2 regions of the Thermosynechococcus sp. GLH187 genome follow, and region 1 is predicted to be linked to the other one. Evidence: riboswitches for the same ligand, from Rfam matches in the RefSeq annotation. Region 1 holds a riboswitch; the other holds the start of a gene.
The links. A riboswitch is a leader RNA that binds a small molecule or an ion and turns the genes downstream of it on or off. The one in region 1 is predicted to bind cobalamin.

Region 1 (15,282 bases):
ACTCCTGTAGCAGAGCGAGGAAATCCAAGTGATGTTCCCCCTGCCAGAGAATGGTGATCACGGCATTGGCTGCCCGCCGTAGGGCAAAGGGGTCTGATGAACCCGTGGGACACAGGCCGATACCAAAAAGGCAGACAAGAGTATCCAAGCGATCGGCGAGTCCCACCACCTGACCCGTGAGACTTTGGGGCGGGCGATCGCCAGCAAAACGCGGCAGATAATGCTCAAAAATCCCCGTGGCCACCGCTGGCGCTTCCCCGGAGACCGTGGCATACACTTGCCCCATGTAGCCCTGGAGTTCCGGAAATTCCCCTACCATCTGCGTCACTAGATCCGCTTTGCACAGGCAGGCCGTGCGTTCAATGGCAGCAACGTCCGCAGCCGCACAATTTAAGGCGGTGGCAATTTGACGAGCCAGTGTGGTTAGCCGCTCCACTTTGTCGGCCATGGATCCCAATTCATCTTGGAAGGTAACCGTGGCTAGTTTGTCACGATAGTGCTCTAGGGGCTGTGCCGTATCCGCCTTGTAGAAGAACTCGGCATCCGCTAGGCGAGCACGAATCACCCGCTCATTCCCAGCACGAATCAAGGGGGTGGCCGCAGGGTCGCCATTGCTAATCGTGATGAATACAGGGAGCAGCGCTTGGCGAGTGGCATCGGTGTACACGGGAAAATACCGCTGATGGGACACCAATACGGTGGTAATCACCTCAAGGGGCAGGGCAAGAAACCGCGCTTCAAAACTTCCCAAAACCGCCGTTGGCCATTCCACGAGGTGGGTGACTTCCTCCAAAAGGGGCACCTCTAAATCCACCCATCCCCCCGCTTCCGCAGCAAGGGCAGCAATTTGCTCGCGAATCCGTTGCTGGCGAACCTCTGGATCTACCAAGACTCCCGCCGTTTCAAGGGCAGCTTCATAGTCTTGGGCATGCTTGAGGACAATAGCCCCTTGAGAAAGGACGCGATGGCCATAGGTGGTGCGATCGCTGGCAATGCGCACGGAATGGCTCTCCAAGACCAAGGGCAGTACCTGCTCATCCCACAGCAGCACTAGCCACCGAATGGGACGCGAAAACCGCAAATCCCCATCCCCCCAGCGCATGAAGCGGGCACCCTCAAGGGCGGCAATCCACTGTGGTGCCAACTCGGTCAATCGTTGGGACGTCGGTTGGCCGGGGCGAACTTGCTTGAGATAGACTACCTCTCCTTTTTCCGTGGGACGGATTTCAATTTCCTCAAGACGACCTTGGCGCGATCGCAAGAACCCCAATAGGGCAGGGGTAGGTTCCCCCTCGCGAAAGGCCACGCTGGCCGCTGGCCCTTTGATTTCAATTGCTTGATCGGGTTGCTGGGGCGGTAACCCCTCAATCAGTACCGCTAAGCGGCGCGGGGTTGCCCAGACTTTGACTTCCCCCTCCAGTCCCTGTTCCTTGAGGGTTTGGGGAATCAGGGTGTGCCACTGGCGCAGGGCACTACTGACAAAGCGGGCGGGGAGATCCTCGGTTCCCACCTCCAAGAGGAACGTATGCGGTGATGACTTGGGCATGGTGACCATGGGCTAGATAACGGAGCTACTGCGGGCGGCTTCGGCCTCGTCGGGATGAATACCAAGGCGGGTCAAGTTAATGCGACCTTTGCTGTCCACCTCACGGATTTTGACGACAATTTCATCGCCAATTTTCACTTCGTCCTCGACTTTGCCAACGCGATATTCCGCCAACTGGGAAATGTGGATCATCCCCTCCTTGCCGGGGAGAAACTCGACAAAAGCGCCAATGGGAATAATCCGCGTCACCTTGCCCAGATAGACATCACCGGCGTTGAGCTTTCGCGTCAGACCCTCAATGGCCGCCCGTGCTTGCTTGGCGTTGGTTTCATTGGGGGCAGTAATGGTGACCAGCCCTTCTTCACTAATATCCACCTTGACGTTGTATTGCTCGCAGATACCCCGCACGGTTTTACCACCGGGACCAATGACAAGGCCAATCATATCGGGGGGAATTTGCAACGTCAGCAGTCGTGGCGCACTGGGGGGCAGTTGTGGACGGGGTTTGTCCAGCACCGCCAGCATTTTCTCAAGGATATGGAGCCGTGCCGGACGTGCCTGTTCGATCGCCTGCTTGATCACGGCAACGGGCAAGCCAGTAATTTTCATATCCATTTGCAGAGCGGTAATACCGCTATCGGTGCCGGCTACCTTGAAGTCCATGTCGCCAAGGAAGTCTTCAATCCCCTGAATGTCGGTGAGGATGCGCACCTCATTGCCCTCCTTGATCAGCCCCATGGCCGCCCCACTGACGGGTTTACGGATCGGTACCCCGGCATCCATCAAGGAGAGGGTGGAACCACAAACGGATCCCATGGAGGTAGAACCATCGGAAGAGAGCACCTCCGACACGACGCGAATCACATAGGGAAACTCCTCTTTGGGAGGAATGACCGGTTCGAGGGCACGCTCTGCGAGGGCACCATGGCCAATTTCCCGCCGCCCGGGCGATCGCAGGGGTTTGACTTCACCCACAGAGTAGGGGGGAAAGTTGTAGTGGTGCAGATAACGTTTGCTGTCCTCGGGATGCAGATCATCAAGGGCTTGGGCATCGGCAGGAGAACCGAGGGTGGTCACAGACATCACCTGCGTCAAGCCGCGATTAAAGAGGGCACTACCATGAACCCGCTCTGGCAGAACCCCCACCTCACACCAAATGGGACGCACTTCATCGAGACGGCGGCCATCCACTCGCACCCCTTCTTCAATAATTTGCTGCCGCATGAGTTTTTTCGTCACGGCCTTAAAGAGGGTAGGCAGGGCTTTCGGGTTTTCCGCTGCCGCCACTGCGACCGGGTGATCCGCTGGCAGGGCAGCAATTTCTTGGGCGATCGCCCCTTGCACCTCATCGAGGGCAGCATCGCGAACATTTTTGTCCTTTTCAAAGCGTTTGAGAATGGCTTTGACCGGTTCAACAGCGCGATCGTAGATGAAGTTTTCCAAGGTGGGGTCGATCGCCGGCGGTTCCGCGTGGACAATGTCAATGCCCAATTCCTTGAGGAGATCCCGCTGCGCTTGAATCAGGTCTTGGATCACCTCATAGCCAAAGTCAATAGCTTCAATCATGTCGGCTTCGGGCAGCTCATTGGCACCGGCCTCCACCATCACCACGCCATCGGGAGAGCCGGCCACGACCAGATCTAAGCCACCGCGCTCAATTTCTTTGTAGGTGGGGTTGATAATAAACTCATCCCCCACAAGGCCCACCCGCACTGCTGCCATTGGACCATTAAAGGGAATTTGCGCCAAAAGAACAGCGATCGAGGCTCCCGTTACCGCCAATACATCGGGGGGAACATTTTCATCCAAGGAAACCGTCGTGGCTACTACTTGCAGATCATCGCGCAACCATTGGGGAAAGAGGGGGCGCAGCGGCCGGTCAATCAGGCGACCAATGAGAATCGCTTTTTCGGGGGGGCGACCCTCACGCCGTAAAAAACCGCCGGGAATCCGCCCAGCGGCATAGAGGCGCTCTTCGTAATCCACCACAAGGGGTAAAAAATCAATGCCTTCGCGAGCGGCGGCACGATTCGCCGTCACGAGTACAGCCGTTTCTCCCGAACTAATGAGAATGGAACCGGCAGCTTGGGGGGCAAATTTTTGCAATACTACCTTAATATCCCGTCCATCTAGGGGGATAATCTTTTCTAGACCCTTCATTGGCGTTCTATTTTTTCCTTCTTCCTATTTCTTTCTCTCTACTAGGATAGCCGCTTCTGCCACTCATCCGCTAAAGTTCAAGGATCAGCCGTGTGCCCCCAAGGACGGCAAGACTGGGGGTGGCTGTCCAGCTTTGGGTTAATAAAATTTGTATCAGTTCTGCCGATCGCCGGCTGCTGGGGCTGTCCTGTAACCCCAAATAGAAACTGGCAGAGTGGTGGCTATCTTGACCGAGCACTTTCAACAGATCATCAGCGTAGTGAATAGCTTTTTCCATCTGGGTTTGCAAGTTAGTCCACAGATCGACATTGCGAAGATTGCTCAGGGTTTCGGCCACCACATCTTGACGGTGTTGAATTAGGATGGTTCGCGGCTGTAGCTCTGGCGGCAAATCCGCAAAGAAAATGGCCGGGCCATAGCCAATGAGATGCACCGTCTCCATCCATTTCGTTTGCGGCAGCAGCAATTGCCGCACAATGTGACAGGCAAGGGCAGTAATAATTAACCCTTGGCTATGGGCGACAAGGTACAATTCGGCTCCCGCTTGTAACCCCTTGACGATTTCATAGGCCAACCGCAGGGTGGGACGCGGCGCACCGGCTGGAAAGGCACCGTAGAGATACTGGGCAAAATCCCCCCAGCCTAATTTTTGTAGGAACGAGAGGTCAAGGAGTTTCGTTAAGTCAGCGGTGCTGTTAATATCGAGGGGGCGCTGTTGCAGTTGGCTCGGTTGGGCGATCGCCAGAATATCCGCATCATCGGTCAGATCTTGAGTCATCAGTTGGCCAAGAAGTTTAGCATACTCATAGCGGCGATCCTTGCTGGGGTCTGGGGCTGGGGTCTGGGGCCAAAAACGATAGAGTTCTGCCTTACCGAGGAAACTTTCCAAAAGATCTGCTTGGAAGCCATGGGTCTGATTGTGAATGCCGCGAACTTCTAAAGGGTGAGCCGCTGTGAGTTCGGCAAGGCGGTTCAAATCCCGCCGTTGCTTGGCAGCATCGCTCCCTATCCCATTCACATGGAGTAAACGCCGCCGTAGGGGGACGCTCAGGGGGTTGTCGGGCAAAATAATCGTACCGTCTAGGGGAGAGGTCATAGGGGATTTGGAAAGTCTAATGAGAGAATTTGGTGAAACGCAATAAAAGGCGGCTAAATTGTGATCATCGTCACAGTCATTCTATCGGGGGATGGGTCATACTAAATAGTGACTCAGTACTATCCGAGTCATCAACAGGGAACACACAACGAGCCGACAGACTGTAAGTAAGTTTGTCGGTTTTTTTTTGAATTTCAGTCATGCCCCACAAAAAGATCACGCTTCGTTTAGATGCTGAACTCTATGGCCAACTCCAACGCTGGCAAGTCCAGCAGGGATGCGGTTCCCTTAGTGAGGCAATTCGTAAAATTTTGCAACAATCTCTTCAGCCGACGGAGATGGCCTGTCCCACAGTTTTGCAGCGACTGAGTGCCCTAGAACAGCAAGTGGCCGCCCTTGAACGCCGACTGTGCCCGCCTCAACCCACTATCGAAACGCTGACGATCGCGGAGCTAGAGCGGCTGACTCGCCCACAACTGGTGGCCTTAGCGCGGGACTTGGGCATCTATAGCTATAAGCTGAATAATCCAGCGTTGCGGCAGGCCATTTGGGCAGCGAAACAAGCGATCTATGGACAGGAGCGGCAATGATATGCTGACGAAGGTGACTCAAGTATAGGTGAGATGGCTAGTCCGTCAGAATCGATAGATCGCTCCCGTTTGTGGTGGGCGGCGATTAAACTTCCCATGTACAGTGTGGCAGTGATGCCCATTTGGTTGGGCACAGCGGTGGCGATCGCCGAAACGGGAAGGGTGCACTGGTGGCCTTTTGGGTTGTTTCTGACAGCGGCAGTGCTGATTTTGGTTTGGCTGAATCTCAGTAATGATGTGTTTGATGCCGAAACGGGGATCGATCGCCACAAGTACCATTCAGTCGTCAATCTCACGGGCAAAAAGCAACTCATCTTCTGGCTGAGCAACCTCTGCTTACTCTTGGGGCTACTGGGGATTGCGGCCATTAGTTGGTTGCAACAGGATGCAACGGTTTTAGGGTTGGTATTGCTCTGCTGTGCCCTAGGCTATAGCTACCAAGGCCCGCCCTTTCGTTTGGGCTATTTGGGCTTGGGGGAGCCGATTTGTTTTATCTGCTTTGGACCTTTGGCGATCGCTGCTGCCTACTATAGCCAAGTGCAAACCTTTAGCCCTAGTATTTGGCCAGTGGCTATCCTCAATGGTCTGACGACAACACTGATTCTTTTTTGCTCCCACTTTCACCAAGTGGCCGATGATCTAGCCGCTGGCAAACGTTCGCCGGTCGTGCGCTTAGGGACAGCTCGCAGTGCTCAACTGGTCTATGGTGCCTGTGGTCTTTTTTATGGGGTGTTGCTGGCCAGTGTCGCATGGGGAATCCTGCCATGGCCAACACTGCTGGCTTTGAGTTCACTGCCTTGGGCGATTTATTTGTGCCAGCGGATGGCGCAATTTCACAGTGTCCCTGAGCAGATCAAGAACTCGAAATTTATTGCGGTGCAACTGCATTTTTGGAGTAGCTTGCTCTTGGGATTGGGTTACTTGCTCTGAGCTGGGGGGCGATCGCGATTCAGCGACCATTGGTACTCCACACTGCCGCCTCTCAATTGCCATTCCTCTTCAAACTGCTTTTGCAGCCGCAGGGCTTTGCGCAGATGAATGACCGCACTATGGAGTTGCTGGTAACCACTGGAGTGGGGAGGGAGGGCGGGCAACGAGACCTGTTCCAAAATTTGCAGCGCTAACTCGTAATGGATGTGGGCAGGAACAGGAATCTCATCTGAGGGGGCAGAAGAAAGAGTCACCGGGGCAGACACCTCCAAGGAACAACTATCTAGATTTCCGCTTTCTAGCGGCGGCGGGGACGGCGATAGGTCAACCGCTCGGAGCGATCGCGCTCGTAGGCAATCAGCCGGCCATAGATTTCGTGCTTGGTTAAGTTTAACGAAAAAAAGACATGCCGCCGCGGATTGCCAAAGCCCTTACGGGTAAAGAACTTCACTGCGGGCGTGTTGGCCGGATCGGTATCCACCAGCATAAATCGCGCCCCCTCCTCAATCATGCGTTCAATGAGCTTATCTACGAGCTTGTCGGCAATCCCCCGCCGTTGATACTGCGGATGTACCCCCAGCCAGTTAATGTAGCCATAGACCCAAGGGGCTTTGCTAATAATTGTGCCTAAGATAAACCCTGCCACTTGCGAGTCAGCTTCGGCCACCAGACAGTATTCGGGATCGGTGTTGTAGAAACCAATAACCTCCCACTCATCCCAGATGCGATACAGCGAGGGATACAGATCACTGGTGAAGAGTTCCTCACCAAGGTGAAATACAGGGGCAATGTCGTCAATGCCCATCTCGCGAATAATAATGTTGGTGGGTTCAGAGCGCTCTTCTTCTTTGGCGGGAACGATTTCTAAATCAACTAAATTGTGGTCAATGGGATCATCGGTGTGCAAAGACATACAAACGTTTGTACCGAGCTATTTCTAGCTTAGCCTATGTCCAGCGGGGTCAATTCGTGAACCTTAGCGCACTTCCACAACTGCCTCTAGGGGATAGCGTACCTTGGGCAAAGTCGCATAGTTGTCATCGGCCGCTCGATAGCCCGCTGCACATAGAACGACGGCATGATAACCCTGGGCAGGTAGACCGAGAAGGCGATCATATTCTTGGGGCAAGAAACCCTCCATCGGGCAGGTGTCAATGCCCAGCAGCGCCGCCGTCAGCATAAACTGACCCAAAGCAATATAGACTTGGCGGGTTGACCATTCATCAACATTGAGGGGGTAGGGGGGTGACTGCAAAAAGCCCTTGACCAAGTCCCCATACTTTTGCAGATTTTCCACTGCGGTTTGGTGGACTTCCGCTTGCCGTGCAAGGTAGCGATCGACGTCCGTAGCATTGAGATTGGTTTTAATGGCAAATACCACTAAGTGGGAGGCATCCACCACCTGCCGTTGATTCCAAGTGTGGGGGAGCAGGGCTTGGCGTAGCGCAGGCGTCTCAATGACGTAAAACTTCCACGGTTGCAGGCCAAAGGAAGAAGGAGCCAGTACCAGACTTTGTAGAAGTGTTTGCCATAGATCCGCAGGAATTTTGCGATTGGGGTCAAATTTCTTCGTGGCGTAGCGCCATTGTAGTTGTTGCAAAACCGTTGTTGGTGAAATCGGTGTTTCAGTCATTCTGTTCCCTAGAGAATTGATTAGAGCGATTACCCGAAGGGTACGCTACGCGATCGCGAGAACCACTCGCCGCTCATTTTGACAAACTATTAAAGGTGAGGTCAACTGCCCTGTAGATCAATTGCCCACTATTGCCACTGAATATCGGCATCGATCGCAGTCATGGCAGAGGTGAGTTTTTCAACCAGTTCCTTAACAGGGAAAGCGCCGACATCTCCCGCTGCACGGGTGCGGATACTCACGGTCTCGCTTTCGACTTCCTTGGCACCCACAATGCCCATCACAGGAATTCTCTGGGTTTCAGCATTGCGGATTTGTTGACCTAGCGATCGCCCGTACGATCCACACTCACGCGGATATCCTATCAGCCGAGGATCAGGTGCCCCTACCAATCATGGAGCAGGTCTTTAGGCGAGGCAGCCTTCTTACAAGCATTGCGCCCCTAATCGCAGGAATGGAAACGCAGTTTTGAGTGGTGGAAAAATCCTGCGATTTTAAGGGGGCAACGGTGCGCTGGCAGCAACAACAGATCCTCAGCTGGTAAGACGAGCCCCTCGCAATTGCTGGGCGGCGGCCACCATGTTTTTCAGTGAGGGAATCACTTCCTCCCAGCGACGGGTTTTCAGACCGCAGTCTGGGTTAACCCAAATCTGGTCACTGGGTAGATGGGCGATCGCAGTCTCCAGCTGCTGAACCATCTGCTCAACAGTGGGAACTGCCGGACTATGAACATCATAAACACCATTGCCCACCTGCTGTTGATAGCCGGCATCAGTAATTTCAAACAGCGTTTCATTGTTACTGCGGCTATTTTCAATGGACAACACATCTGCATCTAGGCGCTCGATATGTTGAATAATGTCGCCAAACTCCGAATAGCACATGTGGGTATGAATTTGAGTTTCTGGCTTAGCCACACCAGCCGCCAACCGAAACGCATCGACGGCCCAAGCCAAGTACTCCTGCCAACGTTCCGGCTTGAGGGGTAATCCTTCCCGTAAAGCGGGTTCATCAATCTGGATAATCTTTGCCCCAGCAGCTTCTAAATCGGCCACTTCATCCCGTAGAGCCAAGGCAATCTGCATCGCCTGTTCGCTACGCGGAATATCGGTGCGGGTAAAAGACCAGTTAATCATTGTTACCGGCCCCGTCAGCATACCCTTGACGATTTTTTGTGTCAACGATTGCGCCACCTTAAACTCTCGCACCGTCATTGGCTCGGTTCGCGCTACATCCCCATAAATAATGGGTGGACGCACACAGCGACTGCCATAGCTTTGCACCCAGCCGTGTTCAGTAAAGGCAAAACCAGTGAGCTTCTGGCCAAAGAATTCCACCATGTCGGTGCGTTCAAACTCACCATGCACCAATACATCTAGGCCAATTTCTTCCTGCAATCGAATGCATTTGGCAATTTCAGCATCAATTGCTGCTTGGTACTCAGCAAGGGTGATTTCTCCGCGCTTGAGCTTCACCCGCAATTGCCGCACTTCTGGGGTTTGCGGAAAAGAACCAATGGTAGTTGTCGGAAAGAGCGGTAAGGTGGGCTGCAGTTGGCGGCGTTGTTCATAGGGCATAGCCCGTTCCAGATCGTTGACGGTTAAATTGCGCAACCGCTGTTGTACCACTGGATTCACAGGGCTAAATTCCTTAAAGGCCTGCCACTGGGCTTCAATCTCTGCCAATTGGGGGTGCTGGGCAAGGGCTTTGGGACTCTCCTGCAGCGTCTGTGCCAATAGCACCACCTCATCCAACTTTTGTTCGGCAAAACTCAACACCCGCCGCAATGGCTCTGGTAACTTCACTTCTCGTGCTGCATCGTAGGGGACGAATTGTAAAGAGGCTGAGGGGTGCAACCGGATATTAGTTGTGATACCCTGAATCGCTGCCAAGGTTGACACGACAGGTTCTGGGCAAATTTTCCAAATGTTTCGGGCATCCACAATACCCACTCCCAGCTGTTTATCCCTTGGGAAACCATACTGCTGCAATAATGCCAAGTTCTGCCCACGGGTAAAATCTAGACTAATGCCGGCTACGGGCAACGTCACCACCCAAGGATAGGCAGCGCCGAGATCATCAAAGTAGGTCACTAGGTAAATCGGCAAGCCAACTTGACAGAGCGCATCAAATGTTGATTCATACAATTCCCTGAAGTTGTTGGTGTCCCCAAAAACCAAGGCAGGTTCGTGGATTTGTACCTCAACCACCCCTAGGTTCTTCAATTCAGCCAACAGGATAAGATAGCGCTCCACTAGGCAAGACAACGCTTCCTCTAGATTCATCTGCAGCCGACTCAGCCGTAGCAGGGTTAAAGGCCCTAGCACCATGGGAACGGCGCGATCGCCCAAGACCCTTTGGGCGCGACCAATGATGCCCAGAAAATCACTAAAGTCCGCTGCCTGAAGAGGCTGACTCATTTCGGGAACCAAGTAGTGATAGTTGGTGTCAAACCATTTGGTCATCTCAAGAGCTGGAATCCTCTCTTTGCCACGAGCCATTGCAAAGTATTGCTCCAGCCCTGTAAAGGCTTGATACCGCTGTGGGATGAGGCCGAGGCGGACACTCCAGTCAAGGACGGGATCGTAAAAACTGGTATCGCCAACGCCAATGCGATCAATGCCAGCCTGCAGTTGCGTTTGCCAATTTGCCAATTCAATCTCTTGAACTGTTTGTAGCAAATTTTCTTGATTATATTTGCCATTCCAAAAGGCTTCCAATGCCTTTTTCAGCTCACGATTTTTACCAATGCGGGGGTAGCCTAGCGTTGCAGTTTGAATGGTCATTGTTGCAGTACCCTGAGTTTTGACAGTTCTCTCAATAGACAAAGAAAGATAGCTGTTTTCAGCCCAACAAGCAGTACACTTCCAGCATCATCAGCAGAACCTAACGTGGGTCACTGCAAGAGCAACCCCTTGTCTAAGTGCTTGTAGGTGCTTGAAAATCTCCAAAATCACTTGTGCTACAGCAACGGCAGCAACGTTGCCAGAAAAGGGCGGTAGGGGGGTTCTTTACCTAGGCAAATTAATGAAAATTGAAGCATGAAGAACATCATCTGTACCTCGCAGATGTTGGCATAACGACATTCACAACTCGGCGGGCATTCTGACTGAGAGAGTAGTGCCTCTCATCACAGCTGCGGGACAGCGGCAGATTTGCACTGCACTTTCCCCCTTGCGTCTGATGGCTGATCCCCACCAGAACCGAGTGAGTACATTCAAGGCTAACACAAGTTATGAGTTAAGGGTAAGAGCACGGCGGTCTATTGGTATGAAAAGCTGCCCCTAGGTTGACTGCTGCCGTTATTGTGCAACTGCTGAGGCTAAAATGAGAAATAGTTATCATTTTTCTCAGCAGCGTTCTTCTAGGTAAATATGCCCTCCGCCTGCCAGCCTTTACCGGCTTCCCTCGATCGCATTGTTCAGCGGTTCCAACAGATCTCAGATCCAAAGCGGCGCTATGAATACTTGCTGAGCTTTGCAAAGCGCCTGCCGCCATTTCCTGAGGAGCAGAAGGTTGCCGCCAACCGCGTACCCGGCTGTGTCTCCCAAGTGTACGTGATGGCCTCTTTAGAGCAGGGCAAGGTGATTTTTCAGGGGGATTCTGACGCTCAAGTGACGAAGGGATTAGTGGGGCTATTGGTTGAAGGGTTGAGTGGGTTGACACCTGCAGAAATCCTCCAGTTAAAACCTGACTTTATTCAGCAAACCGGACTGAATGTCAGCTTAACCCCCTCGCGAGCCAATGGCTTTTACAACATTTTTCGAACAATGCAACAGCAAGCCCTAGCCTATCACTTGGCTGAGACTTCGTGTCACACTTAAAAATCTCAGCTGATGGGACTACAGCAGCAAAAGCTGGGCTGGGTGCTAGAGAACACCCTTACGAAGGAGGATAATCCCTTAGTTGTAGGATGACGCAACAATCCCCGCAACGGGGACATTAAGCTTCGTTTGCGGATTTAGCACTCGTGCTTGTACCCCATATTAGAGAAGGTATATACTTAGGAATAACAACTCGAATAAATAAAGCACAAATAAGAATTAATATTTGTAAAAGCAAATTTTCTCCGGTTTCTACCTGTAAACGGAAGAAATCACATAAAACTGATAATTTATCAGTTGATGAAATACCGCCAAGCATAAATTCTCCAGCAATAAAATCGCATCTGTGAAACTTACAGCCATTTTGAATAGCAGTTTTGATAAAGAAGTAGTCTGCGCCAACTGGAAATCTATAGGAATAGTATCCTAGTTGCCTATGAAGATCGGTTTTAATTAAAGTGCCAACAGCATGGGAAGATATGTAGGCTCCGGCTGAAAACAAATACGGTCTCCCCCTATTAGGGCGCTTTAATCGTTTACCTACCCACACATGTGCTGATAGTATATCTGCTTTCGTAGAGCAAGCAGCTTTTCTAAACAACTCTATTGTATTCTGTTCTAGTACATCTCCAGCACCTAAAACAAGATAATAATCTCCACTTGCAATTTTAAGTGATTTATTGATCGCATGATATAAACTAAAATCTGGTTCTGAGATAATTTTTATATTTAAGCCCTTTGTAGACTGAATAATACTAATGGTACTATCAGTTGAAGCACCATCTCCAATAATCCATTCAAAGTTTTTATCCGTTTGATCTTGAAGGCTTTTAATGGTTCGAGTAATCGTATCTTCGACATTGAGAGTTGCCGTAATGATTGATATAAAAGGATAGCTCATAATGAGTTAACCTCTAGCTACTGCCACTGAATCTCGGCATCCATTGCATTCACTGCCGATGTCAGTTTCTCGATGAGTTGTTCAACAGACAAGGCGCCGACATCTCCCGCTGCACGGGTGCGGATACTCACGGTCTCGCTTTCGACTTCCTTGGCACCCACAATGCCCATCACAGGAATTTTCTGGGTTTCAGCATTGCGGATTTGTTTACCTAGGCGATCGCCCGTGCGATCCACACTCACGCGGATGCCCTGCTCTCGCAGTTGAGCGGCCACACGTTCAGCATAGGGGCGTTGCTCATCCCCCACGGGCAACAGGCGCACTTGCTCGGGTGCCAGCCAGAAGGGGAAATCCCCTGCGTACTCCTCAATGAGAATGCCAATGAGCCGCTCCAGCGAGCCAAAGGGGGCACGGTGAATCATCACCGGTCGGCGGCGGGTATTGTCCTCAGCAACGTATTCCAAATCAAAGCGCTCAGGCAAATTGTAGTCCACCTGAACCGTTCCCAACTGCCACTCGCGACCGAGGGCATCCTCAAAGATAAAGTCGAGCTTGGGGCCATAGAAGGCGGCCTCCCCAATCCCCAAGAAATGCTCCATGCCCAACTGTTCTACCGCTCGCTGAATTGCTGACTCCGCCTTTGACCAAGCCTCATCGGAGCCAATGTACTTGTCGGATTTGGGATCGCGGAAGCTCAGCCGTGCCTTGAATTTATTTAAACGCAGACAGCGAAAGACCGAGAGAATGAGATCAACCACATTCAAAAACTCGGCATCCAACTGCTCTGGCGTGACAAAAAGGTGGGAGTCATCAACGGTAAAGCCCCGCACCCGCGTCAAGCCCCCCAATTCCCCGGACTGCTCATAGCGATAAACCGTACCAAACTCCGCCAACCGTAGGGGCAAGTCACGGTAGGAGCGCAACTCACTTTTATAGATTTGAATGTGGAAGGGGCAGTTCATTGGCTTGAGGACAAAGCCCTGCTCGTTGGCTGCCGCCTCAGCATCTTCGGCCATCAGGGGAAACATATCCTCTTTGTACTTTTGCCAGTGGCCAGAGGTCTTAAATAGATCCACACGGGCAATGTGCGGACTCACCACCGGTAGATATCCCCGCTTCATTTGCTCTTTTTTGAGAAACTCCTCGAGGGTTGAGCGCAGAATCGTTCCCTTAGGAGTCCACAGGGGTAGCCCTGGTCCTACAGGATCAGCGAAAATAAAGAGACCCAGCTCTTTGCCCAGTTTGCGGTGGTCACGGCGCAGGGCTTCTTCTTTGCGGCGTTTATATTCCGCCAGTTGTTCTGGGGTTTCCCAAGCAGTACCGTAGATGCGCTGCAGTTGGGCTTTGGTTTCATCGCCGCGCCAGTAGGCACCGGCAACACTTTCAAGGGCGATCGCCTTGGGGTTAATCTCGCCCGTATTTTCAACGTGAGGTCCCGCACAGAGATCCCACCACTCATCCCCCAAGTGGTAAATCGTAATTGGCTCCTCGAGGTCTTGGAGAATTTCCAGCTTGTAGGGTTCCCCTAGCTCGCGGATGCGGCGCTCGGCCTCCTCACGGGTCACTTCCTCGCGGATCACCGGCAACTTGCGCTTAATGATCTTGACCATCTCCTTTTCAATGAGCTTCAGGTCTTTTTCGCTGAAGGGTTCGGGGTGGTCAAAATCGTAATAAAATCCACTCTCAGTCCAAGGGCCAATTGTGACCTGCGCCTTGGGAAACAGCTTCTGGACTGCCATTGCCAAAATATGGGACGTGGTGTGGCGAATACGCTTGATCCGCTCCGATTCACTGGTTTTGGGAAGGTGGATAGGGGCAGCAGCAAACTCTGGCATAGGGGCTGATCTATCTAACAAATCTTTCATCCGGCTGAGACTTCTATTGTGACATTCTCCTGCCCTCAAGGGTGGGTCTTTGACCCCAAATTTTTGGGTTCAGGGACGCTTTGCCGCAGTGTAAGGCGAGTGGCCAACTCCAAAAGATAGGGCTATGCTAAGGTTGAAATCACGTAGTGGTCATGCCACTGCCGCCCTCTATTCACAATCTCTTGCTATAGGAATCTTGTATAGAATGGAGTGTTTCCGTGACTAGCCGCAAAGTCCTTGTCATTGATGACAGTAAAGTAATCCGGATGCGCGTCCGCGAGATGTTGCCAGAGGGCGACTACGAAATCCTTGAGGCCAAGGATGGCCGTGAAGGTCTGCAACTCATTGAGCAGTCTGAGCCGACGTTGATCATGCTGGATTTTCTGCTGCCGAAGGTGAGCGGCTGGGAAGTCTATCAAGAATTGGAGAAAAATGATCTCCTTGGCGCTATCCCCCTCGTAATTATGTCAGGGCGCAAGGAAGAGGTCACCGAAAAGCTCCAAGAACCCTTTGAGTGGTTTGAGTTCATTGAGAAGCCCTTTGAAAAAGAACAACTCGAAGCAGCAATTCAAGAGGCCTTTCGCAAAGCCCGTAAGCCCAGACCCGTCAAAGCAGCAGCTCCTGCGGAAGTAGCGGCTCCCGTCGCTGTGGATCTCACCCCCGTCTATGACAAACTGGCCGCCCTTGAAGGTGCCATTCAAGCTTTGCAGGCACAATCTGTCAAGGCAAATGACTTT
Region 2 (15,282 bases), 870 kb from region 1:
AATTGTCACCCTGATCAATCAGGCGGGCGGTAAAGCGGTGGGGCTGTGCGGCAAAGATGGCAACCTGATTCGTGCCCGTGCCCAAGGAGAAGAGAGCATCGGCTTTGTGGGTGAAGTCCAAGGCGTGGATACCCGCGTGATTACGGCACTAGTGGAGAAGGGGTATATTCCCGTCATCTCCAGTGTGGCTGCCGATGATACTGGGCAAGCCTACAACATCAATGCTGATACTGTTGCTGGCGAGATTGCGGCGGCTTTGGGGGCTGAGAAGCTGATTTTACTGACGGATACCGCAGGCATTTTACGGGATTATCGTGATCCGAGTACTCTCATTTATCGCCTTGATATTGCCGAAGCGCGGCAACTCATTAAAGAGGGGGTTGTCTCTGGCGGGATGATTCCTAAAGTCACCTGTTGCGTGCGATCGCTCGCTCAAGGGGTGAAATCAGCGCACATTATTGATGGCCGGGTGCCCCACGCCCTGTTGCTAGAAATTTTTACCGATTCGGGGATCGGCTCAATGCTCGTGGGTTCCAATGCAGCCTACGATCGCGCCTTCACTGATTGAAACTTTTTGCATGAAGAAGGGCGTCCTAGGGTATGACGAGGATGTCTTAGCGTCAGGGTCTATTACCTATGAAATTCTTCTCTTTAATCTTAATTAGTAGCAGCTTAGCCACTAGCTTGAAACTGCCAGCACGCGCCATTCCCCAACCCTACCCCCCAGTGGCGGTGAATAGTTTTATGAATACCTGCATCGAGCGTGGCCGGCGATCAGCGCCCATTGTGCCCCGTTCAGTGATGAATAACATTTGTCAGTGCTCCATCAACTACATTCAAGAGCGATTGAGCTACACTGATTTTCAAACCCTTGATCCCAATGGCAGTCAACCGCAATCTCCTGGCCAACAGCGGGCACAGCGGGTTCTCGATGAAAGTGTGAACTACTGCATTCGCCAACAACTGGGGGTCTAGGCACTTTTTGACCCTGCTGCGCGTCGGAAAACTTAGCTGGCGATCGCCAACGGCCAAGGCAAGTCTTTGTGCTAGATTGGGCGTAGGCTAAAGGATCGAAAATTTAGGACGAATCATATGGGAATCACACACCGCACGCTCGTTGTCAGTACGACAGTGGTCATGACGGCATTGGTTGCTGTCACGGGTGCGGGTCTGCACTGGTCCCGTAGCCTAGCAGGTTTTCGCCAAAGTCCTAAGGAACTCGTGGATGAAGTATGGCAGGTCATTGACCGTGAATACGTTGATGCCACCTTCAATGGCAATGACTGGCGTGCCGTGCGGCGGGAATTTCTCTCTCGGAACTACACCAAACCCGAGGATGCTTACAAAGCGGCACGGGAAATGCTCGAGAAGCTCAATGATCCCTACACCCGCTTTATGGATCCGGAGCAGTTTCGCTCCATGCAAATTGAAACCTCTGGTGAACTCACAGGGGTAGGTATCACCATTACCCAGGACGAAAAGACCAAAGAAATCACCGTGGTTTCCCCCATTGAAGGGAGTCCCGCCGCTGAGATGGGTTTAATGGCCAAGGATGTGATCCTGAAAATTGATGGCAAATCCACCAAGGGCATGGATCTCAACCAAGCTGTCAGCATGATCCGTGGCCCGGTGAATACAAAAGTGCGCCTGACGATCCAGCGGGGCGATCAAATCTTGAACTATGAGATCACCCGTGCCCGCATTGAAATTCATCCCGTTCGCCACAGCCTACGCCAAACTCCCCAAGGCCCTGTCGGCTATATTCGCCTTGTCACCTTTAGCTCCAATGCAGCAGCAGAAATGCGCGCCGCCATCCGTGAGTTAGAAAAGCAAGGCGTTGAAGGCTATGTTTTGGATTTACGCTCCAATCCGGGCGGCCTACTCTTTGCTAGTGCTGAAATTGCCCGCATGTTTCTACCGCAGGGCGATATTGTCTCTACGGTCAATCGCCAAGGGGAAGCAGAACGCTTACGTGCCGGTCGCGGCTTCTTGACCAATAAGCCCCTTGTGGTGCTCATTGATGGCGGCTCGGCCAGTGCCAGCGAAATCCTCGCAGGTGCCCTACAGGATAATGGCCGTGCCGTGTTGGTGGGAACGCGCACCTTTGGGAAAGGCTTGGTGCAGTCCGTCCAGCCCGTGGGGGAAGGGGCAGGGATTGCGGTAACGATCGCCAAATACTTTACCCCCAGTGGTCGTGATATTAACAAGAAAGGCATTGAACCCGATATTGAAGTCACACTCACGGAGCAGCAGCGGGAACAACTGACGCGCGATGACATTGCCACTGATCGTGATCCTCAATTTACACGGGCCCTTGCGGTTCTCAATGAACGTATCCTAGCGGAGCGACGCAATACCCAATCAGCGCGTCCTCCCCAGACAGCCAATCCTTAAGTTCACTCAGTTAGGTGAGCACCGTGGCCGACCACCGCCGACAAGCCCAGCGGGTATTGTTCTTGGCGCTAGGGGTCAATGTTGCCCTGACGGCCATTAAAGCCATTGTTGGTGTTCTCAGTCACTCATTGAGTTTACAGGCCGATGCCCTGCATAGCTTGACCGATGCCGGGAGTAGCATACTGGGCTTAGTGGCCATGCAGTGGGCTAACCCCCATCCCGATCGCGACCATCCCTACGGTCACCAAAAGTTTGAAGCCCTCGGTGCATTGGGGATTGCCGCCTTTCTGGGCATGGTGTGCTTTGAGATTTTACAAAGTGCGGTTGAGCGCCTGCTGCATAAAAGCAGTGCCGTGACGATCACAGGGGCAGAACTGTGGATTGTGATCCTTGTCCTTGGCATGAATATCGGCCTTACTCTCTATGAACACCACATGGGGCGCAAGCTGAATAATTCCGTGCTCATTGCTGATGCCAAGCATACCCTGAGCGATGTCTGGACAACGATTATTGTCCTTTTGGGGTTGATTGGGGTGTGGACGTTCAATTGGGATTGGCTGGATGTGGTGTTGGCATTTCCCGTCGCGGCCCTTGTGTTTTGGAGTGCGTGGGAAGTTCTCAAAAGCAACATTCCTTGGCTGGTGGATGAGATGGCGATCGCCCCCGAAGCCATCCATGAGCTAGTGATGACCGTGCCCGGTGTGGTTAATTGCCATGACATTAGCTCGCGGGGAATGGTGGGACGGCAAGTGTTTATTGAGATGCACTTAATTGTCGAGGCGGAAGATATTCCCACGGCCCATGACATTACTGAGCAAATTGAAGCCCTGCTGCAAGACCGCTATGGGCCGGCTCGCATTGTCATCCACGTCGAACCCCCCGACTACGAATCCAGTCAGATCAGCTTCTCTTAAGTGATTTTTGCTATTTTTTGAGCATCTGCGCAAAGCAACTGAGGAGTGACCCTGTGGTGTACGACTGCATTGTTGTTGGTTCAGGCCCTGCGGGCGGTGCGGCTGCCTATCACTTGGCTAGGCAAGGCTGGCGGGTGTTGGTTCTGGAAAAGGAAGCTCTGCCCCGCTACAAGCCCTGTGGGGGAGGTGTGTCGCCCCAAGTGCAAGCTTGGTTTGACTTTGACTTTACTCCTGCTATCTCGCTGAAGCTGACGCAAATGGTCTGTACGTGGCAGGGTGGGGAAGCGCAAGTGCTGGAACTGCCCCCAGAGCAAGCGGTGTGGATGGTGCGCCGCGATGTGTTTGATCATTTTCTGATTCAACAGGCGCAGCAACAGGGGGCGCAGGTAGCGGCTCAAACTCCCGTTACAGGTCTAACGTGGGGGGGCGATCGCTGGCAGGTGCATACGTCCAAGGGGGATTTCACAGCGCAGTATTTGATTGGCTGTGATGGTGCCAAAGGTTCAATGGCCAAGTGGTTGGGCTTCCAACATCGTCAGCAGCGTATAGGAGCAGCCATTGAGGTTGAAGCAGCCATGCCCAATCATTCCCTGAGGGCAGCCCACTTTGACTTTGGTCGCGTTCACAATGGCTACATTTGGAACTTTCCTAAACGGGAGGGCTACTCGATTGGTGTGGGCACGTTTTCCCTAAAACGCAAGCAAAATCTGAGGGCGATCGGGGCAGCATATGCTGAAACCTTTGGCGTTGATTTCAGTCAAGTCAAGGTCTATGGCCACCCCCTCTACTGTTGGCAGCGGCACCAGCGCCTGCACACCCAAAATGCCCTCCTTGCCGGGGAAGCGGCCTGTATCGTTGATCCGTTTACTGCCGAAGGCATTCGTCCCTCGCTGTTGACTGGCATGTTGGCCGCCCAAGCCATCGATCGCGCCCTCAATGGTGATCCAGAGGCTCTCGCAGACTATTCCCGTCAAGTCCAACAGGCGTGGGGAGCGGATATGGTCTGGGCAAAACGTCTAGCGACTCTTTTTTATCGGATGCCCCACATGGCCTATGAAGTGGCCATCAAACGTCCCAGCGCCCTGCAACGGATGGGGCAAATTCTCTGCGGTCAGTTGCGTTACCGCGATGCAGCAGCCAATGGCCTGAAATTGTTGGCAGCGGGGTTGAGAGTGCCGACGGTTTTCCGTTAATGCCGATAGGGATGCTCCCTGAGCTGCCTTCTATAATGTTGGTGCAGCCTAACTTTAGGAACACGAGTGGTGAGCAGTCCCATTGAGCAGCGCAAGGCCGAGCACCTCGAGCTTTGTATTCAAGGTGATGTCAGTCATCAAGAAATCACCACCGGTTTCGAGAAGTATCGCTTTCGCCATTGTGCCCTGCCCGAACTGGACTTTGCCGAGATTGATCTGAGCGTCGAGTTTTTGGGCTGGCGGCTTGCAGCTCCGCTGCTGATTTCCTCCATGACTGGTGGAACGCCTGAAGCGGGAGACATCAATCGCCGCTTGGCACGGGTGGCGCAACAAAAGGGAATTGCCATGGGGGTCGGTTCCCAGCGAGTGCTGCTGGAGCATCCAGAGGTGGCGACCACGTTTGCCATTCGTCAAGAGGCACCCACTATCCCCCTCTTAGCCAATCTTGGCGCGGTGCAGTTGAACTATGGCTGTGGCGTCAATGAATGCCAAAAGATTATTGATCTCCTAGAGGCGAATGCCTTGATTTTGCACCTCAATCCCTTACAAGAGGCCGTCCAAACGGGGGGCGATCGCAACTTCAAGGGACTGTTGACGAAAATTGGTGTTCTCTGCCGTGCCCTACCGGTGCCGGTGATTGTGAAGGAAGTGGGCAATGGTATCAGTGCCGATGTGGCCAAGCAACTCGTGGAGGTGGGAGTAGCCGCTATTGACGTGGCGGGGGCAGGGGGAACCTCTTGGGCTAAGGTGGAAGCAGCGCGTGCTCAGGATGGGCGTCAGCAGTACCTCGGAGAGGCCTTTGCCGAATGGGGCATGCCTGCGGCGCAGTGTCTGGAGCAAATTCATCCTGCCCTACCAGATACGCCCCTAATTGCCTCCGGCGGACTTCAAAATGGCATTGATGTGGCCAAGGCCCTTGCCCTCGGTGCTAGTCTTGCCGGTTTAGCGCGCCCCTTTTTGCAGGCCGCCCATCAATCAGAGGAGACACTTGCGCAACGCATTGATTTTATCCTTGAGGAATTGAAAACCGTGCTGTTTTGTACCGGCAGTGCCACTCCCCAAGCCCTCTATCAGCGTCGCTGTCTCGAAAGGATCTAGCGGGGGTCTTCAAGGATCGTGCGCAGCCACGGGGGCGGATCCGGAATCGGATTGCCCAATCGCTCCAACAGCGTCCATGCCAAAATATGCACCACTAAGGCATACACCGTGGACTGGAAAAAGACAAGTAGCAGTGCCACGACTTGGATCAGGGTCACCGTTGGCTCCAGCAGCAGGTTGAGGTTGACCAGCACCCAATCAATGAAATTCGTGACCTGCTGATTGAAGTAAATCCAGAGGTTTTCCCCGAGCAGAATGGACACAAGACTAATCTGAAAGAAAAATCCTGCGGTGCCAATCACAGCGCCACTGAGAATCGAGCGTTCCCAGCTCTCTTTTTTTGCCCAACAGCCGCCAAAAATCACCCCCATCATGCCGTGGGGCAAGAGAAATTGCAGACTGCGGGGTGGCCCCATCAACACAGAAAGGAGCAAGGCACTGACAATCGCCGCCATCCAAGCCGCTCGGCGGTTCCAGCGTAAATACACCAAGGCAATGGGAATTGGAAAAAATAGGCGCAAGACTGGACCAATGGGCAAATAAAAGTTAATCACCCACAGCAGGGCAGCGGTACTGGCAAGGAAGGCTGTTTCTGTGATCACCAAGGTGCGCTGAATTTGCGATCGCCCCAAGGCTTGGGACTGCTCAGGGGGCACAATGGCTTCGACGTCGGGAAAATCATCCTCTAGGGAATCCGTTGGGTTCATTGATTGCAGATAACCTTTTTTCTCTACACTCTAGCAAGCTTTACTGCCAGCTCTCAAACTGGATATAGCGCCCTGAAAAATCCTTTGCTGAAAGTTAGAATCGGGGGTAAGGTATTCCTATCAAACTTACATGTTAATTTATGTGCCGTCTTTATGCCTATATGGGGCGCAAAACGTCCCTTGCCCATGCCTTGGTGGATGCTCCCCATTCCCTGTTGGTGCAAAGTTATCAACCCCGCGAAATGACGGCGGGACGCTTAAATGCCGATGGCTTTGGGGTGGGCTGGTATGCTGCCCGCCAAGATGTGCCCCCCTTTCTTTATCGGCAAACGCTGCCCATGTGGCATGATATTAACTTTACTGAGCATTTAAGCCGCTACATTCAATCTACCTGTTTTTTGGCCAATGTCCGCAGTGCCACACCGGGTCAACCCGTGCAGATGACGAATACGCAGCCCTTTCGCTGGGGACGCTGGCTGGGGGTGCACAATGGCTTTATCGAGAACTTTCGCCAAACCCTCTACCGCCCTATGCGCGATCGCCTGTCGGATATTTGTTACAACATTGTTGAAGGCTCTACAGACTCTGAGCACCTCTTTGCCCTGTTTTGCAATGAATTGGTGTTGAATCCGCAACTGTCACCGTTGATGGTACTGCGGCAAACACTGCAAATTGTTTTTTCCCTAGCGCAGGCAGCGCGTACTAGTGTCAGTGCCGCCATGATTCTGACTGATGGCGTCTATATTCTTGCCACCCGCTGTGCGCGGGGCACACCACCCCCCACCCTGTACTGGAGTCAGGATGCCGAGAAAATTCAACTCACCTCAGAGCCGGTAGATCAGCAAACGGAGTGGTATCCTTTACCCGAAAATAAACTGCTGTTGATGAGTTTGCAGAGTGAACCAGAGATTTATACCTTCTGAGACCTCAACCCCGTTTAATCCTTGGGATCGCGAAGCCCTTTGGCAAGCCTTTCAGAACCAGCGGCAATTTACACGCCAACTTGTGGCTGAGTTGAGCGAGGCCGTCCTTTGTGCGCAGCCCCATCCCCTCTATAGTCCCGTGGGGTGGCATTTGGGACACATTGGCTACACAGAAGCTTTTTGGCTCTTGCCGGAATCCTCAGGGGTGAGCGATCGCGATCGCTATTGGTATGCCGCCGATGGCCGCCCCAAGGCCGAACGACAGCATCTACCGCCGCGTGGCCAGCTACTTGACTACTTAGCAGAGATTCGCCAAAAGACGGGCGATCGCCTCTACAGTCTTAGCGACGAGCAGTGGCAACGGGAAGTCCGTCTCTGGTGGTGGATTTTGCAGCATGAAGCCCAACACAGTGAAACGATGCAAATGGTGCTGGCGATGCAGGGGATTTTCACCACCTTACCCCCTCTCCTATCGTCGCCTCAGTCTTGGCAACGGATTGCCGCTGGCAGTTATGTCATTGGCAGTGAAGACCTCTTAGCCCTTGATAACGAGCAGCCAGTCCAGAGTGTCGAACTACTTCCTTTTACGATTGATGCGGCACCGCTGACCTGGCGGAAATTTCTCACCTTTGTGGAAGCGGGTGGTTATCAGCGGCGGGAATGGTGGTCCAGCAGTGGTTGGGAATGGCGCGAAGCAGAGGGGATCACAGCACCCTTTTACCCCGTTCCTGAGGATTTGGACTTACCTATGTGGGGACTCAGTTTCTATGAGGCTGAAGCCTATGGCCATTTCCAAGGCAAACGTCTCCCCAGTGAACGGGAATGGGAGATTGCTGCTCAGCAGGGACTCTTGAATCAGGGCTACGTTTGGGAGTGGACGCAAAGTCCCTTTGCCCCCTATCCGGAGTTCCAGAGCTATCCCTACCAGGGGTATTCTGCCCCCTACTTTGATGGCGAGCATTTTGTCCTAAAAGGCGGTAGTCACTGGACGCGCCCCATTCTCAAGCGACCCTCATTTCGCAATTGGTATAGCCGCACCACCCGTGAGGTGTTTGCCGGCGCCCGCTATGTTCAACTAGAAGCACTCCCGATTGAGTCTGAGGCCTAGACTGGGTGAAGTGGGTTAATTTTGTGCCCAAGTTCCCCGTGATCCTGTGATCCTTTTCACGGGCACTCTCCTTAGGCTTCGCCAGAATCAGACTATCAACTATCCTCTTGCGAGGCATCTTATGAGAAACATTGAAGCTGAGCAAACGAAGCACCGTTCCTCAGTAAAGAAAGTTTGAACAAGATGACCCCCAAGCGATGAGTGCGACTCAAACTCCCTAAACTAGGGACAAGGGCATAGGGGCGTTTTGATGTCAATTGCTGAGGAATTCCGCCAACTGCAAACGCGACTCTTGGAGTGCTGGGACGGGACAGAAACGTTTATTCCTGAACTACCCAAGGGTCCCGGCGGCATTGAGCGCGATATTGTGGTGGTGCCTTCCCTGAGCTTTCCCCAACCGGAGCTGGCCAAGATCACCGGCTATACCCACTACGAGGAGCGGCAACTCTATACGCTGATCCAGTTGCGGAATCCGCGTACCCGCATGATCTACGTGACGTCCCAGCCACTGCACCCCAGCATTATTGACTATTATCTGGATTTACTCCCCGGTGTACCCAGTTCCCATGCCCGCGATCGCCTGCTGCTGCTGGCCACCTACGATCGCTCCGATAAACCCTTGACTGCGAAAATTTTAGAGCGGCCTCGCCTTTTGGAGCGTATCCGTCAAGCCCTGCGTCCCAACCAAGCCTACATGGTGTGTTTTAACTCCACCCCTTTGGAGCGGGAACTGGCGGTACGCTTAGGCATTCCCCTCTACTCGACGGATCCCGACCTCCTCTACTGGGGAACCAAGGCGGGCAGTCGGGAACTTTTTGCGGCTGCAGGCATTCCCCATCCGATGGGCAGCGGTTTTTTGCAGGGGGTACCGGAACTGGTGCGCGCGATCGCTCACCTCCAAGAGAAATCTCCTGAACTGCAACGGGTGGTGGTGAAACTCAATGAGGCTTTTTCCGGAGAAGGCAATGCTCTTCTTGATCTGCGCCCACTGCGCCCCCTTGGCAGCCCACACACCCCCGATCATCTACAACGGATTGAAAATAGCCTAGAGGAGATGGTCTTTCAGGCGCCTAATGAAACTTGGCTCTCCTATCGGCAGCGATTTATGGATCTGGGTGGCATTGTCGAAGCCTTTGTGGAAGGGACAGTCAAGCGATCGCCCAGTGTCCAAGGCTGTATTACCCCCAAAGGCAGTGTTGAAATCGTCTCCACCCATGAACAGTTACTCAATGCCCCCACAGGTCAAATTTTCATTGGCTGTGAATTTCCCGCCCATGCCGACTATCGCCAACAACTCCAAGAATTGGGGCAAAAGGTAGGGACGTACTTGGCACAGCAGGGGGTGATCGGCTGTTTTGGTGTGGACGTTGTTGCAACCCAGACAACAGCAGGGTGGGAGCTTTACGCCATTGAAATTAACTTGCGCAAGGGTGGTACTACGCACCCCTTTATGACCTTAAAATTCCTCACCGATGGCCACTATGAGCTAGCCTCTGGACTGTTTTACAGCAAGCACCGCCGTCCCAAGTATTACATTGCCTCCGATAACCTCTGCCAACCCCACTATCGCGGCCTCCTGCCCAATGATCTCTTGGATATGATTGCCCGCTACCATCTCCACTTTGACTCCAGCACCGAAACGGGCACTGTCTTTCACCTCATGGGGGCACTCTCGGAATTTGGTAAGCTGGGACTCGTCAGCATTGGTAACACCCCCGAAGAAGCCCAAGCCATCTACGACCAGACCATTGGCGTTCTCGATGCTGCGGCGCTATAAGTCTCTCATGTGCCCACCCCCTGCATAGACAGGGGTCTGAGAATCTCGCTACAATTGGCAACGTTCACTGTGAAGAGCAGCCTGTAGGGAAAATCCAGTGCAAGTCTGGTGCTGTGCCGCAGCTGTGATGGGGAACCCCCCTCAGCCAGAATGCCTACTTGCTGTGGTTCACTCTGTTTGCCTGCGTCGCACGGGCATGGAGTTTCAACGTGGTTGTTACGCTCAACGATTCCATTCTCAATCCCCTCGGTTTTAGCCTCGATTTACCCCCTCTCCCCCAATCTCGACCGCTTTTACTCGTCGGTCATGGGACGCGCGATCCGGAAGGTCGCCAAGCATTTTTGGACTTTGCCCAAGCCTATTATCAACTGGATCCCTGCCGGCCTGTTTTTCCCTGTTTTCTGGAGTTAACGGAACCCTCGATTTTTGAGGTGCTCAGCCAGTGTGCTGCCGCAGGCCATACAGACTTGTCAGTGCTGCCAGTTTTACTCTTTGCTGCTCGCCACAATAAGTTTGACGTTACCAATGAGTTGGATCGGGCACGGCGGGCGTTTCCGCAATTGCGCTATCACTATGGCCGCCACTATGGCATTGCCCCCGAAATTTTAACCCTGTGGCGATCGCGCCTTGAACTCTTGGACTCACCAGAATTTAATCCCCAAGGCATTGGCCGCGAAGAAACCGTTCTCCTAGTGGTGGGACGCGGCTCCAGTGATCCCGATGCCAATGGCGATGTCTTTAAGCTAGCCCGCATGCTCTGGGAAGGCAGTGGCTACAAAACCGTTGAGGTCTGCTTTATTGGCATTACCCATCCCCGCCTACCCGAAGGATTTGGGCGGGCGAATCTTTACCAGCCCCGCCGCGTCATTGTCCTGCCCCACTTCATGTTTACAGGGGCACTAGTCAAGAAAATCTATACCCTTACCGCAGAAGCCCAAGCCGCCTATCCCAGTGTTGAATACGTGAACCTACCGGAAATTGGCCTGCATCCGCAACTATTTTATCTCACGCGGCAGCGGGAAATTGAAACCCATACGGGGCAGGTGGCCATGAACTGTGAAGCCTGCAAATTCCGCTTGGTGGCAGGCCATAGCCATCATCACCACCATCATCAGGATCATGAGCACCCCTCCCACAGCCATGATCACGGGGGTCATCACCCTCACCACCATCGCCATGGATCAACCGTGGACTTGGATCACTTGCCCAGTTACCACCAACGCATTTGGCAAGTTCCCTAAGCATCGCTCCCCAGCGAAAATGTTAGAGTAAATGATGACTGCTACTCTTTCTCAAGCTTAGATAGGGCTTGTCTATGCGTATTAAATATCCTCCCCAGACGGTTGACCGGGTGTTAATTTTTGATACCACCCTGCGGGACGGTGAACAGTCGCCGGGTGCCTCGCTGAATGTGGATGAAAAACTGGCGATCGCCCGTCAACTGGCGCGACTGGGGGTGGATATTATTGAAGCAGGCTTTCCCTTTGCCAGTCCCGGTGACTTTGAGGCGGTGCAGCGGATTGCTGAAACCGTGGGCACCGAAACGGGGCCGGTGATCTGTGGCTTGGCTCGTGCCACCCGCCAAGATATTGAAGCAGCAGCAAAAGCCCTCAAACCCGCCTACTATCCCCGCATTCACACCTTTATTGCCACCTCGGACATTCACCTAGAGTACAAACTGAAGAAAACCCGCGCTGAGGTACTGGAAATTGCCCCCGAAATGGTGGCCTATGCCAAGTCCTTTGTGGATGATGTTGAGTTTTCCCCTGAGGATGCCGGGCGTTCGGATCCTGAGTTTCTCTATCAAGTTTTGGAACGGGTGATTGACGCCGGTGCCACAACAATTAACATTCCCGACACGGTGGGTTACACCACCCCCGCCGAGTTTGGCGCCCTGATCAAAGGCATCAAGGAAAACGTGCCGAATATTGATCGTGCCGTCATTTCAGTCCATGGTCACAACGACTTGGGCTTGGCCGTTGCCAACTTCCTCGAAGCAGTCAAAAATGGGGCACGGCAACTGGAGTGTACGGTTAACGGCATTGGGGAGCGCGCCGGCAATGCTGCCCTTGAGGAATTGGTGATGGCTCTCTATGTGCGGCGGCAGTACTTCAATCCCTTCCTAGGCCGTCCCCCCGAATCGGAAGCACCCCTGACCAATATCAACACCCGCGAAATTTACAAAACCTCCCGCTTGGTCTCCAATCTAACGGGCATGCTGATTCAGCCCAATAAGGCGATCGTCGGTGCCAACGCCTTTGCCCACCAATCAGGCATTCACCAAGATGGCGTCCTCAAGCACAAGCAAACCTATGAAATCATGGACGCCCAGCTCATTGGCCTAGCCGACAATCAAATTGTTTTGGGCAAACTCTCTGGTCGCAATGCCTTTGCCACCCGCCTGCGCGAGCTGGGCTTTGAACTCAGTGAAACGGAACTCAATAAGGCGTTTTTGCGCTTTAAGGAACTGGCCGACAAGAAAAAAGAAATCACTGACTGGGATCTAGAAGCTATTGTTAAAGATGAAACCCAAGCCATTGATGTTCAAGGCTACCAGCTGGAATTTGTGCAGGTCTCCTGTGGCGATCGCGCCCGCCCCACCGCCACCGTAACCATCCGTCTGCCCAGTGGTGAGGAGCTGACAGATGCCGCTATTGGCACAGGCCCTGTGGATGCCGTCTATCGTGCCATTAACCGCGTGGTGCAAATTCCCAATCGCCTCATTGAGTATTCCGTGCAGTCAGTGACCGCGGGAATTGATGCCATCGGCGAGGTGACCATTCGCCTGCAACACGGGGATCGCATTTACTCGGGCCATGCCGCCAATACAGATATTATTGTTGCTTCGGCTCATGCCTATATGAATGCCCTCAATCGTCTCTATCGCGGGCTCCAGCAGCAACGCCTCCACCCCCAGACCGCTGAGGTTCATGGTGGAACCACTCCCTAAGCCCCTTGAGCACCACGGCATCTACCCCTGCCCCATTTGCCGCCATGGCCAAATTGCCCCAATGGTGCTCATGGAAACCCATGCCTGTAACTTTTGCCGCCACATTTTTACCCTTAATCCTGAGCGCCAAACGGCTCGCCTTGAAGATGGGGCGATCGCTTTTCGCTGGCAGTGGACGGGTACAGGCTGGCGATCGCTCCACCGCCCCTCTTCTCAGGTCACCGTTGTTGGCCTTGTGTTAGCTATTTTGCTCATCATTTTACCGCCAACCCTCATCTGGCTAGCCTATGCCCTGTTTCCGCCCCTAGAAGCAGGAGTTTGGCGCTGGCTTCCCCTTCTTTGGACCGGCCTCACCTTAGCTGCCCATGCCCTACTCTTTGGGCCTGTTTTAATGGCTATTTTGTCCCCCGAAAGGGAGATGTGAGACCTTAGACAGCGAGGGGTACCACCGCTGACTCAGCAGCACTGTTCTGATAACCTCTGAAATCTCGGTGGTTGACAGCTACACCATTGACGACAATCCCAAGCAGCTTTTGCTGTAAGCTCAGATCACAAGCCTGCAGTGCCTGAGCAAAAGCTTCGCGTCGCGTTTTCTTTAACCGCACAACCAAGAGCGCCCGCTCCACCGCTGCCAGAACCCGATGCGCCTCCGCAGCAGCCAAGATCGGCGGCACATCCAGAATCACGCAGTCAAAGGTATCCTTAGCGCCCTCCAAGAAATCAAACCACCGCGCAGAACTCAGCAGTATCATCGGCTCTTGCTGAACCTGACCCGCCGTCAGTACCCAGAGTCTTTCCGCACGGTTTGCCAAAAGACTGAACCAGTGGGGAAAAGGCATTTCCCCTTGCAACAACTCCCCTAGGCCTGCGACATTGGGAATGCCAAGTCCTTGATGCATGCTGGGCTGACGCAAATTGGCATCCACCAGTAAGACCCGTTTTCCCATCGCCGCTGCTGCAACCGCAAGGTAAATCGCAAGGGTCGTTTGTCCTTCTTTGCCCGCTGTACCCGTTATTGCCAAAGAGCGCGGCAATCCCAACGACTCTAGCTGCGTCAACAGGAAGTAAAAACTTTCCCTAAAAGCAGGTGTGGCACTCGGCAAACGGTGCTGCAATCCCCAGAGCGTCAACGGTGTTTCTAGGCGACTAAAGGCCAATTGATCAAATGTCTTCGTCAGAGGAATCTCGCCAAGAATCGGCAAGGGAGTTTGTTGGCGAATCTGCTCCACTTCTAGGAAGCGATCATCCAACCAATCGATCACTAGAGCCAAGAATAGCCCCGACACTCCCCCCAGCATCAAAGCTATCACCAATGCCACTAATAAACGCTGGGTTACCTGATATTCTTCCTTGTTGTCAATATCTGAGAGGACTCGCCATGTGAAGTCTCGTTGCGCAATCTGCAGTTGGAGGGACTGTCGAGTTTGCAGTAATAACCTCAGAGATTCCTGTGCTGCTGCAAAACGTTGCTCAATCTTGCGGTAAGGATTGGCAAGGCGTATTACTCGCGATATCTCTGCCTCGGTGGCCTGAATTTGGTTGCTTAATTCAGCATCCGCCCTCCGCAGCGCTTCAAGCTCAATTCTAGTCTCTATGTACTTCTCGATTAGAGACCCAGAAACGGCACTTTGATAACCAATCAGCGTTTCGGGTTGACGAACTTGATCCTGATTTCTAATCGTAATCTGTCGCGCTTCCTGTCTGGCCTGCTCTAGCAGTAGTCGTTTTTCTTCCTGTAGCGCTTGCACCGTCGGTGAGTTTTCATTCACCTTGGCCTGCTCCCCAGCTAGCTTGGTTTCCGTTTCTGTTAATTTTAAGAGCAACTCCTGATAGCTTTGAGAAGCAGCTAGATTGGCGGCAGCAAGTGCTTCAGTAGGAGACAACCTTAACTGTGCTTCGAGGGAGTTAAACGTTGCCTGAGCTGACTCCAATTTTACTCTATTTTCATTTCTTGCAGAGATCAAATTATCCAAAAGACTAAGATAAGTTTCAAGATCGCTCCTGCCAGAGGTTGCAGAGGTAAACTGGGAAGCAACTAAGTCAGGTCGTACTACCCGATTCTGAAAGCGAAATTGGTTAAGTTGATCCTCCAGATCATCAATTTGACTCAGGGTCTTCTGAATTTCTTGGTTAACATAGCGCAGATTATCCGCTATTTGGTTCTGCTTTTCTTCTTCACTAAATCTTTTTAATTCTTCAACAAGGATTCCTAGGAGTG

Region 2: another riboswitch for cobalamin. It lies ahead of RHI63_RS03985 (sirohydrochlorin chelatase); the one in region 1 lies ahead of metE (5-methyltetrahydropteroyltriglutamate--homocysteine S-methyltransferase).

The regions. Positions count from the first base shown of each region.
Region 1 is NZ_CP134175.1:1,721,810-1,737,091, forward strand. It holds gene glyS (glycine--tRNA ligase subunit beta) at 1-1,546, opposite strand, end outside; gene RHI63_RS08425 (polyribonucleotide nucleotidyltransferase) at 1,559-3,706, opposite strand; gene RHI63_RS08430 (hypothetical protein) at 3,777-4,802, opposite strand; gene RHI63_RS08435 (hypothetical protein) at 5,003-5,392, shown strand; gene menA (2-carboxy-1,4-naphthoquinone phytyltransferase) at 5,426-6,322, shown strand; gene RHI63_RS08445 (DUF5340 domain-containing protein) at 6,310-6,576, opposite strand; gene RHI63_RS08450 (GNAT family N-acetyltransferase) at 6,621-7,127, opposite strand; gene RHI63_RS08455 (NAD(P)H-dependent oxidoreductase) at 7,299-7,955, opposite strand; gene RHI63_RS08460 (His/Gly/Thr/Pro-type tRNA ligase C-terminal domain-containing protein) at 8,084-8,236, opposite strand; gene metE (5-methyltetrahydropteroyltriglutamate--homocysteine S-methyltransferase) at 8,489-10,741, opposite strand; cobalamin riboswitch at 11,033-11,178, opposite strand; gene RHI63_RS08470 (SufE family protein) at 11,330-11,779, shown strand; gene RHI63_RS08475 (glycosyltransferase) at 11,898-12,680, opposite strand; gene thrS (threonine--tRNA ligase) at 12,698-14,515, opposite strand; partial or broken gene RHI63_RS08485 (response regulator) at 14,764-15,282, shown strand, end outside.
Region 2 is NZ_CP134175.1:855,220-870,501, reverse strand. It holds gene argB (acetylglutamate kinase) at 1-568, shown strand, start outside; gene RHI63_RS04030 (hypothetical protein) at 685-975, shown strand; gene ctpC (carboxyl-terminal processing protease CtpC) at 1,093-2,394, shown strand; gene RHI63_RS04020 (cation diffusion facilitator family transporter) at 2,418-3,308, shown strand; gene RHI63_RS04015 (geranylgeranyl reductase family protein) at 3,365-4,501, shown strand; gene fni (type 2 isopentenyl-diphosphate Delta-isomerase) at 4,571-5,599, shown strand; gene RHI63_RS04005 (DUF2232 domain-containing protein) at 5,596-6,306, opposite strand; gene egtC (ergothioneine biosynthesis protein EgtC) at 6,447-7,229, shown strand; gene RHI63_RS03995 (SUMF1/EgtB/PvdO family nonheme iron enzyme) at 7,204-8,337, shown strand; gene RHI63_RS03990 (peptide ligase PGM1-related protein) at 8,588-10,114, shown strand; cobalamin riboswitch at 10,150-10,291, shown strand; gene RHI63_RS03985 (sirohydrochlorin chelatase) at 10,324-11,355, shown strand; gene RHI63_RS03980 (2-isopropylmalate synthase) at 11,430-13,064, shown strand; gene RHI63_RS03975 (hypothetical protein) at 13,045-13,488, shown strand; gene RHI63_RS03970 (AAA family ATPase) at 13,493-15,282, opposite strand, start outside.